One region of the Hydrogenoanaerobacterium sp. genome, then DNA from elsewhere that is predicted to be linked to it. Evidence: predicted binding sites of a transcription regulator. Region 1 holds the regulator's gene; the other holds the start of a gene.

Region 1 (7,744 bases):
TGAACGCAGAGAAAAATGCACCCAAGGCCGATGTTCTGTTTGGCGCGGGGGCAGAAGTGGTAGCACAGTACAAAACACTGTTTACCACCTACGAAACGGCTGAAAGCTACACACTTGACCATACATTTTTGAGTAAGGACAACCTGTTTACCCCGCTTACCCCTATGCCGATTGTACTGATGTACAGCAAAGAGCAGACAACCAAAGCCCCCGAGGGTTGGGCAACGCTGATAAACAGCAGCTACAATGGTTGGGTTGCATTTGCAAACCCACAAGAATCGGGAACCTCGTATACAACCTTGTGTGTTATGGCACAGTTGAAGGAGCTAGGTGACGATTACGTTGAAAAGTTTGCCGTGAACCTGGACGGTAAAATGCAGGGTGGCATTTCAGATGTTTATTCCAAGGTTGCCGCGGGCGAGTTTGCAGTAGGCGTTACGTTGGAGGGCAGCGTGCAGAAATACCTCGATGCGGGTTACGAAAACACGGTGGGCATTGCATACCCCGCAGAGGGCACAACCGCCGCATTGGAAGTAAGTGCAATTGTTGCAAATGCCACACATGAGGAACTGGCGCAAAAGTTTGTGGATTATGTCAGCGGTGAGGAGTTTCAAAAAATACTGGTAGAGCAGTTTCAGCTGCGCACCGTGCGCACCGACCTTGCCGATCCGGAGGGTTTAACCGCGAAAAAAGACATCAAATTTGTAGATTACAATGTGGCACAGGCAGTGAACAACAGGGCTGACCTGATCCAAAAGTTTACCACTGCGGCGAAGAAAGCGACCGACGCCAACGCGGCAGACAAGACTGCCAAAAAGTAACGGGAAGATCAGAGTATAAAAACGCTCTGATCTTTCTTTTGCTGTTCGCAAATTTGTGCTATAATATAGGTTAAAGCATTTATTGGGCTGTGCTCAAACGGCTGGCTGCAAAATGCATATAATTTTTCGGCGGGTATTTCCCGTAGAGGGTGAAACAATGAAATATTTTGATCTTCATACCCATACCGTAATGTCGGACGGTGATTGTACTCCGCAGCAGCTGCTTGATACGGCGAACAGCAAAGGTTATGGGTTGGGCATCTCCGATCATCTTTTTTGCTGCAAGCTACTGACGCTGCGCGATGTGGAGCATTACCTGAACGAGCTTGACCGCTATGATGTATTGCATGGTGTGGAAGCAAACCTCGGTGAAAACTTTACACTGCCGCATAAACTGGATGAACGCGTGGACTACGTGATTGCAAGCGTACATTCGGTGCAAGACTTAAATGGAGAAAGCCTGCAGCTTGGCCCCTACTTCTGCGACCGTGCGGGTGACGAAGGTGCACTGCCCTACACCCGTACTTTTACGCAGGATGAAGCAAAATACTATCTGGAGCAGATTTTACGTATTTATGAGTTTGATTTTAAGAACCAGCGTGTGGATATTTTGGGGCACTGCACGGTACACCCGTTTTACGACGCCCTGTTGGGGCAGCAGCACCTCTCCGACTGGCAAGATGAAACCGTTGCACTCTGCAAAAAATATGACGTTGCAATGGAAATCAGCGGACTGTGGCACTGCCCCGACGAAGAGCTCATTCGAAAGGCACATTTGGCAGGCGTCAAATTTTCGCTGGGCAGCGACTGCCACCAGCCGAAGCATACCTGTAACCTCGACTATGCCCTGAATATGCTGCACAAACTTGGGGTTGCTGAAGACCGGCTTTTTACAGCCTAGCCATAACCTAAAAACAAACTAACACATGTGTATCATGCGCCCGCGCGGGTACAGGACTATAAGGCTTTGTATGCACAAACAACGCGCGGAATGTGCACTACTGTTGTGGCACGCGGGGGATTCATAAGGGGGAACGTGTCAGAAAGCCCCTGCCTTTTTGCCTCAACGTTCCCCCTTATGCGTGCTTTCTTGTGAAACTTCTTTGCACGGGCAAAGAATGTTTCCCGTCGCGCGGGGACGGAACCCCGCAGGCATATGCTTAAAGTAAACTGACCTAAAAGAAAGAATCTAAAACCTTGAAACCCATAAATTGGGTAGATAAAACAACTTAAACGACCTACGGCGGCATCGCCGTAACATAAAAACAAACAATATGGGCAGGTGTCTGCGTTCGTGGCAGAATCATACTGCAACGGTACATCCCTGCCCGAGGAGCCAGTGGCGGCATCGCCGCAAGAAGGAATAACTTTTATGAAGCTTGGATTAACCTTTTTACATCAGCATGAATCCGCATTGGACGGTATGCTGGAAACATTATTTGAATCGATGGGTCTGTCCCATCAATGGACGGAATTTTTGCTGCATTTTATTACGGATATCGTCAACTTGTTTTTGATTTTATTTGTGGTAATGTTCGCGGTATCGCTGCTGCAAACCTATATTCCGTTCGATCGCCTGAAAAAGAAGCTGTCGGCGCTGGGCAGTGTGTGGGGCTATCTTCTCGCACTGGCACTGGGTGTGGCTTCGCCGTTTTGCAGTTGCACCATCATCCCTGTGGTGATGGGCCTGATTTCGGTGGGCGTACCGGTGCAGGTTGCGCTGTGCTACCTCACATCTGCGGCTTTACTCAACGGCGGTGCGGTGGTTACACTGTTTTCCACCATGGGTGCTCAGTTCGGTGGAATATATGTGGCGGTATCGGTGCTGATTGCTGTACTCACCTCAATTCTGATACGTCCTTTTGCAGGTAGAGAGAATATCATCAGCTATGATATGGGGCATCATCACGGTGACCACTGCCATGACGACCATTGCCATGACGAGCACTGCAATAACCACAGCGAATGCAGCCATCACGAGCCGAAATCGCGCGTGGGCTACTGCGTGGATAATGTATGGCATGTTCTGCGCCAGACATGGCTGTATATGATACTGAGCGTTGCACTTTCGAGTGCGGTGATCAGCTTTGTGCCGATAGAAACACTCAATACCGTGATCGGGCAGCAAAATGTGCTTTCGCCGCTGCTTGCAGGGCTGATCGGTGCACCGATCCATGCCGATGTATTTTCGATTTTACCACTGTTGCAACTGTTGCGTCCGATTAATTTTTCGGCAACCATGGCGTTTGCTTTGGGTGCTATGGCAATCTCGATTCCCGAGGTGGTATTGCTTAGCCGCGTGTTTAAGGCGAAAACCATTGCAGCATATGCAGTGCTTCTTGTAGCTTTGTCCGTGGCGGCAGGCTACGTTACCTTGTTGGTGCTATAATCTATTGCATAATAGCCCTTTTTCGCATATTTTTCTCGTTGACAACGATTTAACAATGGTTTATTATAAGAGCTAACTATAGAATTACGATTACGAATATAGAACAGGGGTGCCAATATGGAACAAAAAGTACAGGCTGCTGCGGCTCATTTTGCCGCATTGGTTGAGGCGCAGCTTGCGCGTGTAGAGCGCATGAAAACAGTAAAAGACTTTGTGGATTATTTAAAACTGGATAAAATTATAATTGGTGTTTGCGGTGGCGACGGCATTGGCCCTGTCATTACCCATGAGGCAGAGCGTGTGCTGCGTTATCTGCTGGCGGATGAGATAAAAGCGGGCAAGGTGGAGTTTCGCGAGATTGACGGGCTCACCATTGAGAACCGCGTCGCATGCATGAAGGCGATTCCCGACGATGTGCTGGCGGAGCTGAAGGAGTGCCATGTTATACTCAAAGGCCCAACAACCACACCGCGTGCGGGCGACCCGTGGCCCAACATTGAGAGTGCCAACGTTGCAATGCGAAAAGAGCTTGACCTGTTTGCAAACGTACGCCCCGTAAAAGTACCCTCTGAGGGCATTGACTGGACTTTCTTCCGCGAGAACACTGAGGGTGCTTATACACTCGGTTCCTGCGGCATTAACGTAGATGATGAACTGGCGTTCGACTTTACCGTCACCACCACCGAGGGAACGGAAAGAATCGCCCGCCTTGCTTACGATTACGCCAAGAAAAATGGCAAAAACCGTGTTTCCATTGTTACCAAGGCAAACGTTATAAAAACAACCGACGGCAAGTTCTTAAAGCTTTGCCAGAACATTGCAAAAGAGTATCCCGACATCGCAACCGATGACTGGTACATCGATATTATGACGGCGAAGCTGATTGACCAAAAGCGCAGAAAAGATTTTCAGGTTATGGTGCTGCCCAATCTCTACGGCGATATCATTACCGATGAAGCGGCAGAGATGCAGGGCGGTGTAGGTACCGCAGGCAGTGCCAACCTTGGCAAACGTTATGCGATGTTTGAGGCAATTCATGGCTCAGCACCCAGAATGATGGATGAAGGCAGAGGCTGCTATGCAGACCCTTGCTCGATGCTGCGCGCGGCTGTTATGCTGCTTTCGCACATTGGCCACCAGACCGAGGCGAACAAGCTGGAGCGTGCACTTGACATCTGCATGTACGAAGAGAAAAAACTTACCATTACAGGACGCGACACCGGCGCTACCTGTGAAGATTTTGGCAACTATGTTATGAGGACGATTGAATCTCTGTAAATTTGTTGGAAAAGGTGAATGCAATGAACAAACAGGTATCTATCTCTGTTATCAGACGACTGCCGAGATATTACCGCTTTCTTGGTGAACTTTTGAAAAACGGAATACATAGAATCTCCTCGCGTGAGCTCTCCTCTCGTATGGGGCTTACCGCGTCACAGATCAGGCAGGATTTAAACTGCTTTGGCGGGTTTGGTCAACAGGGCTATGGCTACAATGTCGAGGCATTGTATGGCGAAATTGCCCATATTCTCGGGCTAGATCAGAACTATAAAACCATTCTTATCGGTGTAGGTAACCTCGGCCGTGCGGTTGCCAACCATATGACGTTTGACGGTAGGGGCTACAGTCTGATTGGGTTGTTTGACAGCAACGAAAAAATTGTGGGCGAGGTTGTGCGTAACATTACCGTTATGGATATGAACCAGATGGAAGATTTTTGCATCAAAAACAAGCCCGATGTTGCAATTTTGTGTACCCCGCGTGAAGCGACACAGCGCATTGCCGACAAGCTCGTGGAGCTTGGTGTGCGTGGCTTCTGGAACTATTCGCATTACGATATTAACATGAAGCACCCACATGTTGCGGTAGAAAACGTTCACCTCGGTGATAGTCTGATGACCCTGTGCTACAAGGTAAAGGACATCGATTACAAAGACACCGCTGACAATGCGGAAAATTAAGTGCAAAAGGCTGCGATCGATTGATCGCAGCCTTTTTTATAAACCAGAGGTACAATCTGTAAGTGCTTCGAGGGATACCTTCAGTACTGCTGCAAGTGCTATCAACTCAATATCTGTGACAAAACGCTCACCGCTTTCAATTCTTTGAATTGCGTTTTTATCAATATCAAGCCCTTGCCTTTGCAATTGATCTGCAAGCATTCGCTGTGAAACTTTAGGATTTAAACTTTTTCGTATCTTGGCTATATTCTTGCCGCAGATATTATTTCTGCCATCAGTAGCTCTGTTTTTATACATACAACACCAACTTTGACACTTAGTTATTGTCATTTAAACTATTGTATGATAAAATGGAGCAAAATATGACATCTGCTGAATGTCAAAAGGAGAGGATAAAGTGCCGGACTACGAAAAAATGTACCATGTACTGTTTAACAAGGTGACCAATGCGATCGAACAGCTGCAAACGGCGCAGCAAATTACCGAGGAAATTTGTATTGCTACAGATGAGCAGACAGACAAAAAAGAGGATGGCTAAGCCATCCTCTTTTTATTTTTTACTATTACCGCCCGAAGCAAAAAGCTTTATGCGAGTAAGCACTCTGCCCAGGCTGTGCTGCCGGGCGGATGCCCGAATCAGACGATATATTTTTTAACACTTTCGGGAAGCTCAGATGCATCGCAGGAAACGGTAAAGATGATAGTAGCCTTGCTTACTTCAACAAGGGCATTCAGGCTTTCGATAAATGCAGCAAACTCGTTGAAATCTTTGCCGCCAATTTTCAGCGTTCCATCTACAAAGATTTCGGAAATATCGTAGTTGCCTGCAAAAATACCTGCGAGGAAGCCGTAAAAAGCACTGTAGTTCTCAACCTTGTAATCTTCAATATCAATCAATCTTACCGCATGGTCAATATTATAGGTCATTTTAAGCCCTTTTTCGACGCATACAATGTTGCCGGTTGTTGTTTTAACAGCTGCGTTGATCTGATTGATGAGTGTTTTGGTTTTACCGGAGCCTTTGTTTCCCACAATGAGCTTAATCATGTTTTATTCCTCCCAGTTTTTGGTGTATTTTGGTATCACCCTACGGCGATTTTTGTGTACTTCTTATTTGAGTTTTGCTTCCAACTCCGCCTTCATATCTTCATAACCCGGCTTGCCAAGCAGTGCAAACATGTTCTTTTTGTAGCTCTCAACACCCGGCTGATCAAACGGGTTGACGTCCAGAGTGTAACCGGAGATCGCACATGCTTTCTCAAAGAAGTAAACCATGTAGCCAAACTCGTATTCATTCATTTCGGGGAGCTCGAGTACAATGTTGGGTACGCCGCCCTCGGTGTGGGCCAAGATAGTGCCCTCCAGCGCTTTTCTGTTGACGATGGACATATTCTGCTCAGACAGGAAGTTGAGTCCATCGGCGTTGGATGCGTCACGCCCGATAAACAAATCGGTTTTGGGCTTTTTAATATCCACAACCGTTTCGATGAGGATTCGCTCACCCTCTTGAATGTATTGGCCCATTGAGTGGAGATCGGTTGAGAAGGTTGCGGAGGATGGGAACAAGCCTTTGTTCTCTTTGCCCTCGCTTTCGCCGAACAGCTGTTTGAACCATTCTGCCATCATGGTGAAAGCGGGCTCATAGCTGACGAGCATTTCAATCGATTTGCCCTTGCGGTACAGACAGTTGCGAATAGCCGCATAGCGGTAGCAGTCGTTGGAGGCAACATCGTCATTGTCAAGCTCTTTCTGAGCGGCTGCCGCGCCTGCCATAACCGAATCGATGTCGATACCGGCAACAGCGATGGGCAAAAGGCCAACCGCGGTGAGAACCGAAAATCTGCCGCCTACGTCATCGGGAATACCAAAGGTTTCGTAGCCCTGCTCGTTGCACAGCTGCTTAAGCGTGCCACGTGCTTTGTCGGTAGTGCAGTAGATTCTGCCCTTTGCACCGTCAACACCGTATTTTTTCTCGAGTAGCTCGCGGAAGATGCGAAATGCCAAGGCAGGTTCGGTGGTGGTGCCGGATTTGGAAATAACATTAATCGAGATATCCTTTCCCTCACACAGCGCGAGAATTTCGTTTAAATAAGCGGGGTTTATGTTGTTGCCTGCAAAGAATATCTCAGGTGTGTCTTTTTTCAGGTTGTTGTAGAAAGGGGAACGGAGCAGCTCAATGGCAGCTCGTGCGCCGAGGTAGCTTCCGCCGATACCGATGACGATTAAAATATCGCTGTCTTTTTTGATTTTTTCTGCGGCAGCTTTAATTCTTGCGAACTCTTCTTTGTCGTATTCGGTAGGGAGATTCAACCAGCCCAAAAAGTCGTTGCCTTTGCCGTTGCCTTCATGCAGGGTTTTATGTGCAGCCTTAATCTCGGGGTAAATTGCATTGAGTTCAGCATCTGTTAAAAAGCCCTTCACATAGTTGGCATTTAGTTTCATTGCCATTTAAAATTCCTCCACTTTCTATGTCTCTATTCTACAATATTACAGCATTATTTGCAAGTATCTTGTTCGAATATATTAATAATTTATGCATTTTTCACAATAAATTCATTTTATTTTAACTTTAT
Region 2 (7,744 bases), on a different contig from region 1:
ACGACAGGGGTATTTCCGCCTCGGATTGCCGCTACAAATTCATTTCCTACCCCGGGCCACTGGAAAATCTGTTCTATTACTACCGAGCCGCCAATGAGTACCGGAAGGCGGAAGCCAACCAATACGATGACCGGCGTCAATGCTACTCGGAAGCCATGTACAAGGTTTACTCGCCATTCGGGTAAGCCCTTGCTTCTTGCTGTTCTTATGTAATCCTTATTAATCGAATCCAGCATACTGGAGCGTGCGTAACGCATGACGCCCGCCGTCATTGCAATTCCAAGCACCAGTGCGGGAAGTATCAGGTGCGGAAGTCGATCCCAAAATGTTTCATATCCCGGCAAAATTCGACCGCCGATGGGCAGCCAGCCAAGGTTGATGGAGAAAATTAAGAGGGAGACAAGCCCAAAGAAAAATTCGGGAATGGATAGACCGATCATACCTGCAACTGTGAGGGCGTTATCCCCAATAGAACCTTTTTTAATGGCGCTGAGAATGCCCAGAACATTGCCGAGAATGGTGGAAAACAACAACGCTGCTACTGAAAGCTCTACGGTAGCTCCGAGCTTGCTCATGATGATCTGGCTGACAGGTACGCCGCTGGTTAGGCTGTAGCCGAAGTCCCCTCGTAATATTCCGGTGATCCAACTAAAATACCGCACAATAAAGGGGTCATTTAGTCCCAGCGATTCTCGCAGCATCTCCATTTTTTCCGGCGTCATGTTGGCGAGCGCATCCGGTGGAACCATAAAAGAGACCGCATCCCCCGGCATAGCCTCCATACCCAGGAATATAATAAAGGTTATGACCAGCAGCATGGGTATCAGCATTAAAAGCTTGCGGACAGTGTATGATAACATAGCTACACCCTTTTCAATAACATTCTTCAAAAACGGCAGAGCCGCCGTTTGCGTCACTCTGCCGTTTTTGATTTGCTTAACGCTTACTTATGTGGAAATTTGTTGATATACAAAAGCCTTGTGTAACGGATATCAACCGGTGTGACCTTGATGCCTGTTACGGATTTAAGCGCCTGATAATCGCTGGCGGACTTGGTGTATGCATAGTCCACATTGCCTGCGCTGGCGTTTTTTACCAGATTGGGGTCAGACTCGCCGCTGGGGTACATCTGGATCTCTTCGATTTTAGCTTTACCATCGTGGTAGCCTTCAAAAGGAACAAAGGTTGTGTAATCGCCCATTTTTACTTCTTTAATCTTGAAGGGGCCGGAGCCTACGGGAGCCTGGAAGTATTTTGCCTGCTGAACATTGATAGGGTCTATGCCGTCAAAATATTTCTTAGGCAGAGGAGGCAACTGCGAGAAGGTAAGCAGCGCGTTGGGGTCTACTTCGGTAAAGGTAAAGGTAACCTTGTTGCCGTCGATGGTAATACCCTTGATTTCTTCCGCTTTGCCGTCAATGTAGTCTTTGTAGCCGTCAACCTTCTGGAGTGTGGAGCCGATGACACTGTTGAGTGCCGGAACCTTGGTTGCAAACTCATAGCTCCATTTCACGTCTGCGGCGGTAATGGGTTCGTTGTCATGCCACTTAATTCCATCTTTAAGCACAAACTCGAATACTTTACCGTCTGCGCTAACTTTGTACTCGGAAGCAAGCTGACCTTTAAAGCTGCCCAAGGCTGCATCTGCAACCACGAGGTGGTCATACAAAACCTTAGTGCTCATGTGGAAGCCGGGGTTAAGGTACGGCACTTCAAAGAACTCAATGGGTGCGCCGTTGGTTTTCATCAGCTTTTTGCCATTGGTCGCTTCAATATCCAAATTGACAATATCCCAGTCATAGTTAAACTGCTCATTGCCCAGTGCTACATTGCCACGGTTCAGTTTGCTGCTCTCCAGCACATAAACCTGCTGGTAATAAAGCGGCAGTGCAGGCAACATTGCGTTCTCGTACTTTTGCACTTCCATAAAGGCTTCTTTTTGTGCAGCTACATCTGCGAGGTTGTTGGTTTTGCCAATCAGCTCGTCATATTTGTCGTCCTTCGGTGTGTGGGAGTTGCTGGAGTTGCCGCCGAGAAAACGGTTGTAGTACTCATGCGGGGCAAGTGCGCCCACCGCACCGTATGCCATATCCCAATCAACTGCAGAAGGACCGTTTAAAGGGTCGGAAGGTGCTACCCAAAGCTGTGCAGAAAGATCGCCTTCCAGCTTTCTGGCAGTCATTTTCATGCCAACATCCGCAAGATATTGCTGAATTGCAGACATCAGGTCAACGGTTTGCTGATCGCCATAGTAGTAAACCACATCTAGAGTGCGGTTAGAGTCCCACTTGGCTTCTTTGAGGAGTTCCTTTGCTTTTTCCGGATTGTACTTGTACTGCTCCAGCCCGGGTGCTTTCCAGTCACCGTTCGGCATCAGTGAATCTGCAGGAATCGCTGCGCCCTCATACAAACCGGTTGCAATCGCATCCATATCAATTGCATATGCAATTGCCTGACGGATTCTTACATCAGAAAGCGGATTCTCATTGGTAGGGCCTACACCGTTTGCGGGGTCGGCAGGTTTTGCCTCACCGCCGGAAGCGTGTGGAGCTGCCGGTGAGCTACTGGGTGTGTTGCCTCCGGAGCAGGCTGTTGTAAGCGACAGAATCATAACCAATGCCAAAACTGCGCATAAAAGCTTTTTCATTCTGAATCCTCCTGTTAATTTGTTTTTATAGACCTCGGTACGCCTGAATCGCTGTATTAACTCCAGTATATCATTTTAAAAATATTTTTCAATTAATGCATCAAATAAAAATTAGTTTCATTCATTGTGCATATTTCCAGTTTCACCTTTTTTATCTTAAAAACTATTGTACTTTTCGCAAAAGTGTTTTAATATAGGTTATACAGCTGCTTCTTATGCTAAAATCTCTTATATTAATGCGGTTTTATAGGAGTGCTAATGCATCTGCTCGGTTTTATATCATCTATTCTATTAAGAGGAAGTGATTTTCTTGGGAGAAGACATTTTCGAAATTTTAAACAAAAAATACAATTCCTTGACTAAATCTGAAAAAAAAATTGCAAATTATCTTTTCAGTAATAAGGTCGAGGTTATCCAGCTTTCCATTACTGCACTTTCAGAGCAATGCGGTGTTGCAGAGGCGACGATCTTCCGTTTTTGCAAGACGTTAGGCTTTGGCGGCTATAACGAATTCAAACTTGCGCTGGCAAAGTTTATTTTTAAAGAAGAAAATTCCAGCACCGCTTCGGTCAATGCTTCCGGCTCTGTTACCAATTATGGCAAGGTGGACTCTCAGGATACCTTTGAGCAGATGTGCGAAAAGCTTTACAGTACACAGGTAAGCGCACTGGAGCAGACTCTTAAGCTTTTGGACGAAACCTCCATAACCAAAGCGGTGCAGATTTTAAGCCATTCAAAGCGCGTCTACTGCTTTGGGCAGGGCGCGTCGCTTATTATGGCTATGGAGGCATGGGGACGGTTCATCACCGCTTCCCCCAACTTTTTTTATGTTGAAGATTCCCACATGCAGACGATGGCTTCCTCCCTGCTCACCGAGGACGATGCGATCCTCTTTTTCTCCTACTCCGGCGCTACCCGTGAGATTGTGGATGTAATGCGTCTTGCCAACCGTAATGGCTTCAAGGTAATCCTTGTCACAAAATTCGAAAAATCCCCTGCTGCTGCCTTTGCGGACGTCATTCTGCTCTGTGGCTCCAATGAGGGCCCGTTGCAGGTGGGTTCTGTGGCGGCAAAGGTGGCGCAGCTACTCATTATTGACGTTTTGTTCAATGAGTTTTGCCGCACCAACCACGAAATGTGCTACCGCAACATTGAAATTACGGCGGATGCCACCGCCAAAAAGCTTCTTTAATTGATTCCCTTAGCTTTTTATGCGCTAATTTAGGGGAAGCAGCACTGATTACCGGTACGGCTTTGGCTCGAGCACCTTGCTTTTGTGCGTTGCCTCTCATCCAAACCATCTGCGCAAAGTTCATCCTAAAACGTGACGAACAACGTAAAAATACCCGGTTGCTTGATGCAACCGGGTTTAAAAAGCCCTCTTGCAATATATGCAAGAGGGCTTTTTGTGCGTTTGTTATTCTAGTACGGCTGAATACTTTGCGGTCACATCATTGTTTTGTTGTATTGGTTAATCCGTAATATAATCATCTAACGGCTTTATGCCCTTATTAAAAACGATAAAATGGCTTTTAACCGCTTCTACAATATCATAAGAGCCTTCATTCTTTGCCCAGTCGGCAGCATAGCCGCGCATACCAACTAAAACCATTTGAGCTATTTGTGCAACAGAAAGCTCACGGGTTATCTGATTTTTTTGCTGACCGCGTGTAACAACGCCTTCAATGATAATGGAAAGCTTGCGCCGCTGGCTAGAGAGATAGTTGCGGCTTGTATTAATCAGCGGGGCCGTGCTAATTTCCCTGGTAATGGCAACGCCGCTCTTGTGACAGTACAGAGCATACTCCGATACAAAGGTCAGAATGTTCTCCAGTTCATCGTTGCCAAACGTAGGCTGAACACTGTCTTCAAAATAATCATCGATGCCTTTAAACAGTATACGAACTACATCAGACTTTTCATCAAAATAATGATAAAAGGTGCCGATTGATATGCTCGCTTCTCTGCAGATATCACGAATTGTCAAATTCTCATAGCCAAACCTGTTGACAACCTCTATGATGGTCTGAATCAGCTCCTGTCTTTTTTGGCTCTTTTTTGGGCTTTCCCTCACCTTCAGCACCTCCTGTCAAATTTGCCTTTTAGGCAATTATACCACATATTGCTAAAAAAAGATTTAACGCCCGAATATTTTGTCGGACGTTAAATCTATAAAAACTATACTTTAAAAATTACTTAGCCTGTGCAGCCGATGCACCCGCGATTCTGCCAAAAACAAGAATATCGGTAAGCGCATTACCGCCCAAACGGTTTGTACCGTGAATTCCTCCGGTTACCTCTCCGGCTGCATACAAACCGGGAATCACCTTTTCGTTCTTGTCAATAACCTGTGCATCCTTATTAATTTTTACACCACCCATTGTGTGGTGAACAGTGGGAATACGCGGTGCTGCATAGAAAGGCCCTTTATCAATCTTATCTTTGTAAAGTGTTCTGCCAAACGAATCCTTTTCCTTACTATCTACATGCTTGTTAAAGTCCTCTACGGCTGCAGTAAGGTTAGCCGGGTCAACACCTATTTTTCCTGCAAGCTCTTCCAGGGTTTCACCCTTAAATGCGCGGCCTGCAGCAATAAGCTCATTTACCGATTCGTTAAAGTTGTTCTTCTCGTCGCCTGTGGGGTAGTCATGGCTGTCCAATACAATCCACATATGATTGTTCGTCTGTTCAAACAGTGCGGCCGTCATTACATCACGGCGTGCGCCCTCATCAACAAATCGTTTTCCTTCGTCGTTTACAAAGATTCTGTTTTCAACACCCATCTCAATGTTTCCGCTCAGGCTGCCTGTCTCAGGGTCTCCCATCGGCAGCAGTTGAATGTTTTCCATCTGAACCAGCTGCGCATCTACAGCTTCAGCCAGTATAATACCGTCGCCTGTTGCGCCTGCATGGTTTGTAGATTTAACGGAGTCATCAAGCGTAGCCCATTTTGTATTGTACTTCTGGCGCATTTCAACATTTCCGGCAAAGCCGCCTGTTGCCATTACAACACCATTTTTTGCATTGAGTGTAACCTTATTTCCGGTTTCGCCTTCTGCAATTACACCGCTTACTCTACCGTCTTTTACAATAAGCTCGGTAGCCTTTGTATTAAGCATCACTTCGATATTATCATTGGCATCGATGTACTTAGTATAAGTGTTGAAGAAGCCTGTTCCCACAGGATCAACGGGTTTGTGTGCCCTTGGCCACATACCGCCCAGAACTGTAAATGTACCGGGTTTAAACTCCATGCCCATGCCTTTTAGCCATTCTACTCCAGCCCAAGCATTTGTTACAAGTGTGCGAACCAGCTCAGGGTCACCCTGTTTATCGCCGCCCTCAAAGGTTTGGGTATAGTGTTTTTCAACCGAGTCGTCATTGGCAATTGCTGTTTCGCTTCCCTCATCAACAGCGTTGAGTGCACCGCCGGCCAGTATGGTGTTTCCGCCAACCTTTGGCATTTTTTCAATAACGATTACCGAGCTTCCTGCCTGATGTGCTGTAACGGCTGCTGCAAGGCCTGCACCGCCTGCACCAATAACAACAACGTCGGCATCAAGGGTTACATCTTCTGCTTTTTGAGCAGCATCACCCTTTATCGCTTTAAGCGCTTCTGTGTCAGCACCTGCCTGTTTTAAGCAGTCTGTCACCGCAGCTATAATTGCCGAGCTCGTTATAGTTGCTCCTGCTACGGTATCTACGCCAAGCCCCTGAATTTCAACAATTTTGTTAGGAATCTGTTCAATGGGCAGGTCACCGATTCCCGGTGTTTCTTTGTGAGAGGTTACCTTTATGCTTTCAATTTTATCTGCGGTCAGAACAACTTCAACCGCAACATCGCCGCCCATTCCTTTGGCCGCCGCTGTGTAGGTACCAGCTTTAAACTTGCCTGCTTCTGCTTGCGATGATGAGGCACCTTTGCCTGTGCATGCCGTTACAGTAAAAACCATAGCAACAGACAGCAATACACATAGTGCTCGATTTAATAACTTTTTCATTGTGTCTCCTCTTTCCAAACAATTAGAACATCGTTCTATAATGTGTTCGATAAAATAATAACAATGTTTTTGCTTTTTGTCAACATGAAATTAACAAATCATTAAAATTTTCTAATAAAAAGCTGTTACTAATTTCCTTTCCTCTTTTATATCTAACCCTGCAGGATTAAAGCTGAAGAGTAAGCCCTCGCAAATGCTACGCTTTTTATGATATAATAAAACAACATTCAGCCTTTGGCTGAATGCCGCGCGCAGCGCGGTACTTGCCGTTTGGCAAATATGTTTTATTACATCGGAAACGGTCTTTGCGTGCCTTAGCACGCAAACTTGCGCTATGCGCAAGTGCAAAACTGTGTTTTAAGACCGGGTTATGATATAATAAATTGAAACGTTTGCGCATCAAATTTATAAAGCACAATCGGGAGGAGTATACAGTGGAGATTCAAAAGGCAAAATTGAAAGATTTAGAAACCTTGATGGAGCTTTACACAAAAGCGCGCCAGTTTATGAGGGAACATGGGAATCCAACTCAATGGCAAAACGGCCATCCTTCACGCGATTTGATTATTGATGACATTGAAAAAAGCATCAGTTACATCTGCATAGATGCAGGCGAGATTGTTGGAGCATTTTGCCTGCTGAATGATAGAGAGCCCACCTACGAAAAAATCTATGATGGCTCGTGGCTGAACGATAAACCGTATGTGACGGTTCACCGCTTGGCGGCAACAAGCGGACATGGGGTTGCCACCTTTTGCATGAATTGGTGTGTTCATAATTTTGGCAATGTTCGTGCCGATACCCACAAAGACAATATACCAATGCAAAAAGTTTTTGCTAAAACAGGGTTTAAGCAGTGCGGAACGGTTTATGTGGAGGACGGTACACCGCGTATTGCATATCAAAATTCACAAGGCTAAGTGCTAAACTGACAGATAGGATATACGGGATATGATGAAAAAAAGTCCGGAACTAAAGCTGACCATTGCAATGCTGATATTCGGAAGCATAGGGATTTTTGTAAAAAACATTACTCTGCCAAGTACCGTCATTGTTTTATGGCGCACAATTATAGGCAGCATTTTTCTCGCAACGG

The links. The regulator Rex, encoded in region 1, represses fermentation and respiration genes when NADH is low (regulators of the CRP and FNR family bind a similar motif). The targets are predictions, from matches to a motif close to ATTGTTAANNNNTTAACAAT.
Region 2: a site for Rex is predicted at 6,694-6,713, ahead of RTV33_RS03215 (flavocytochrome c). Genes of this name have one in related genera too.

The regions. Positions count from the first base shown of each region.
Region 1 covers NZ_DALZQO010000008.1:74,108-81,851, forward strand. The annotation lists gene RTV33_RS06800 (extracellular solute-binding protein) at 1-821, shown strand, start outside; gene RTV33_RS06805 (PHP domain-containing protein) at 979-1,722, shown strand; gene RTV33_RS06810 (permease) at 2,116-3,210, shown strand; gene RTV33_RS06815 (isocitrate/isopropylmalate family dehydrogenase) at 3,328-4,488, shown strand; gene RTV33_RS06820 (redox-sensing transcriptional repressor Rex) at 4,512-5,171, shown strand; gene RTV33_RS06825 (helix-turn-helix transcriptional regulator) at 5,208-5,468, opposite strand; gene RTV33_RS06830 (hypothetical protein) at 5,569-5,709, shown strand; gene RTV33_RS06835 (hypothetical protein) at 5,808-6,218, opposite strand; gene RTV33_RS06840 (glucose-6-phosphate isomerase) at 6,282-7,619, opposite strand; gene RTV33_RS06845 (D-alanyl-D-alanine carboxypeptidase family protein) at 7,730-7,744, opposite strand, start outside.
Region 2 covers NZ_DALZQO010000003.1:55,127-62,870, reverse strand. The annotation lists gene RTV33_RS03235 (ABC transporter permease) at 1-860, opposite strand, end outside; gene RTV33_RS03230 (ABC transporter substrate-binding protein) at 944-2,647, opposite strand; gene RTV33_RS03225 (MurR/RpiR family transcriptional regulator) at 2,958-3,839, shown strand; gene RTV33_RS03220 (TetR/AcrR family transcriptional regulator) at 4,119-4,721, opposite strand; gene RTV33_RS03215 (flavocytochrome c) at 4,840-6,648, opposite strand; gene RTV33_RS03210 (GNAT family N-acetyltransferase) at 7,083-7,568, shown strand; gene RTV33_RS03205 (DMT family transporter) at 7,600-7,744, shown strand, end outside.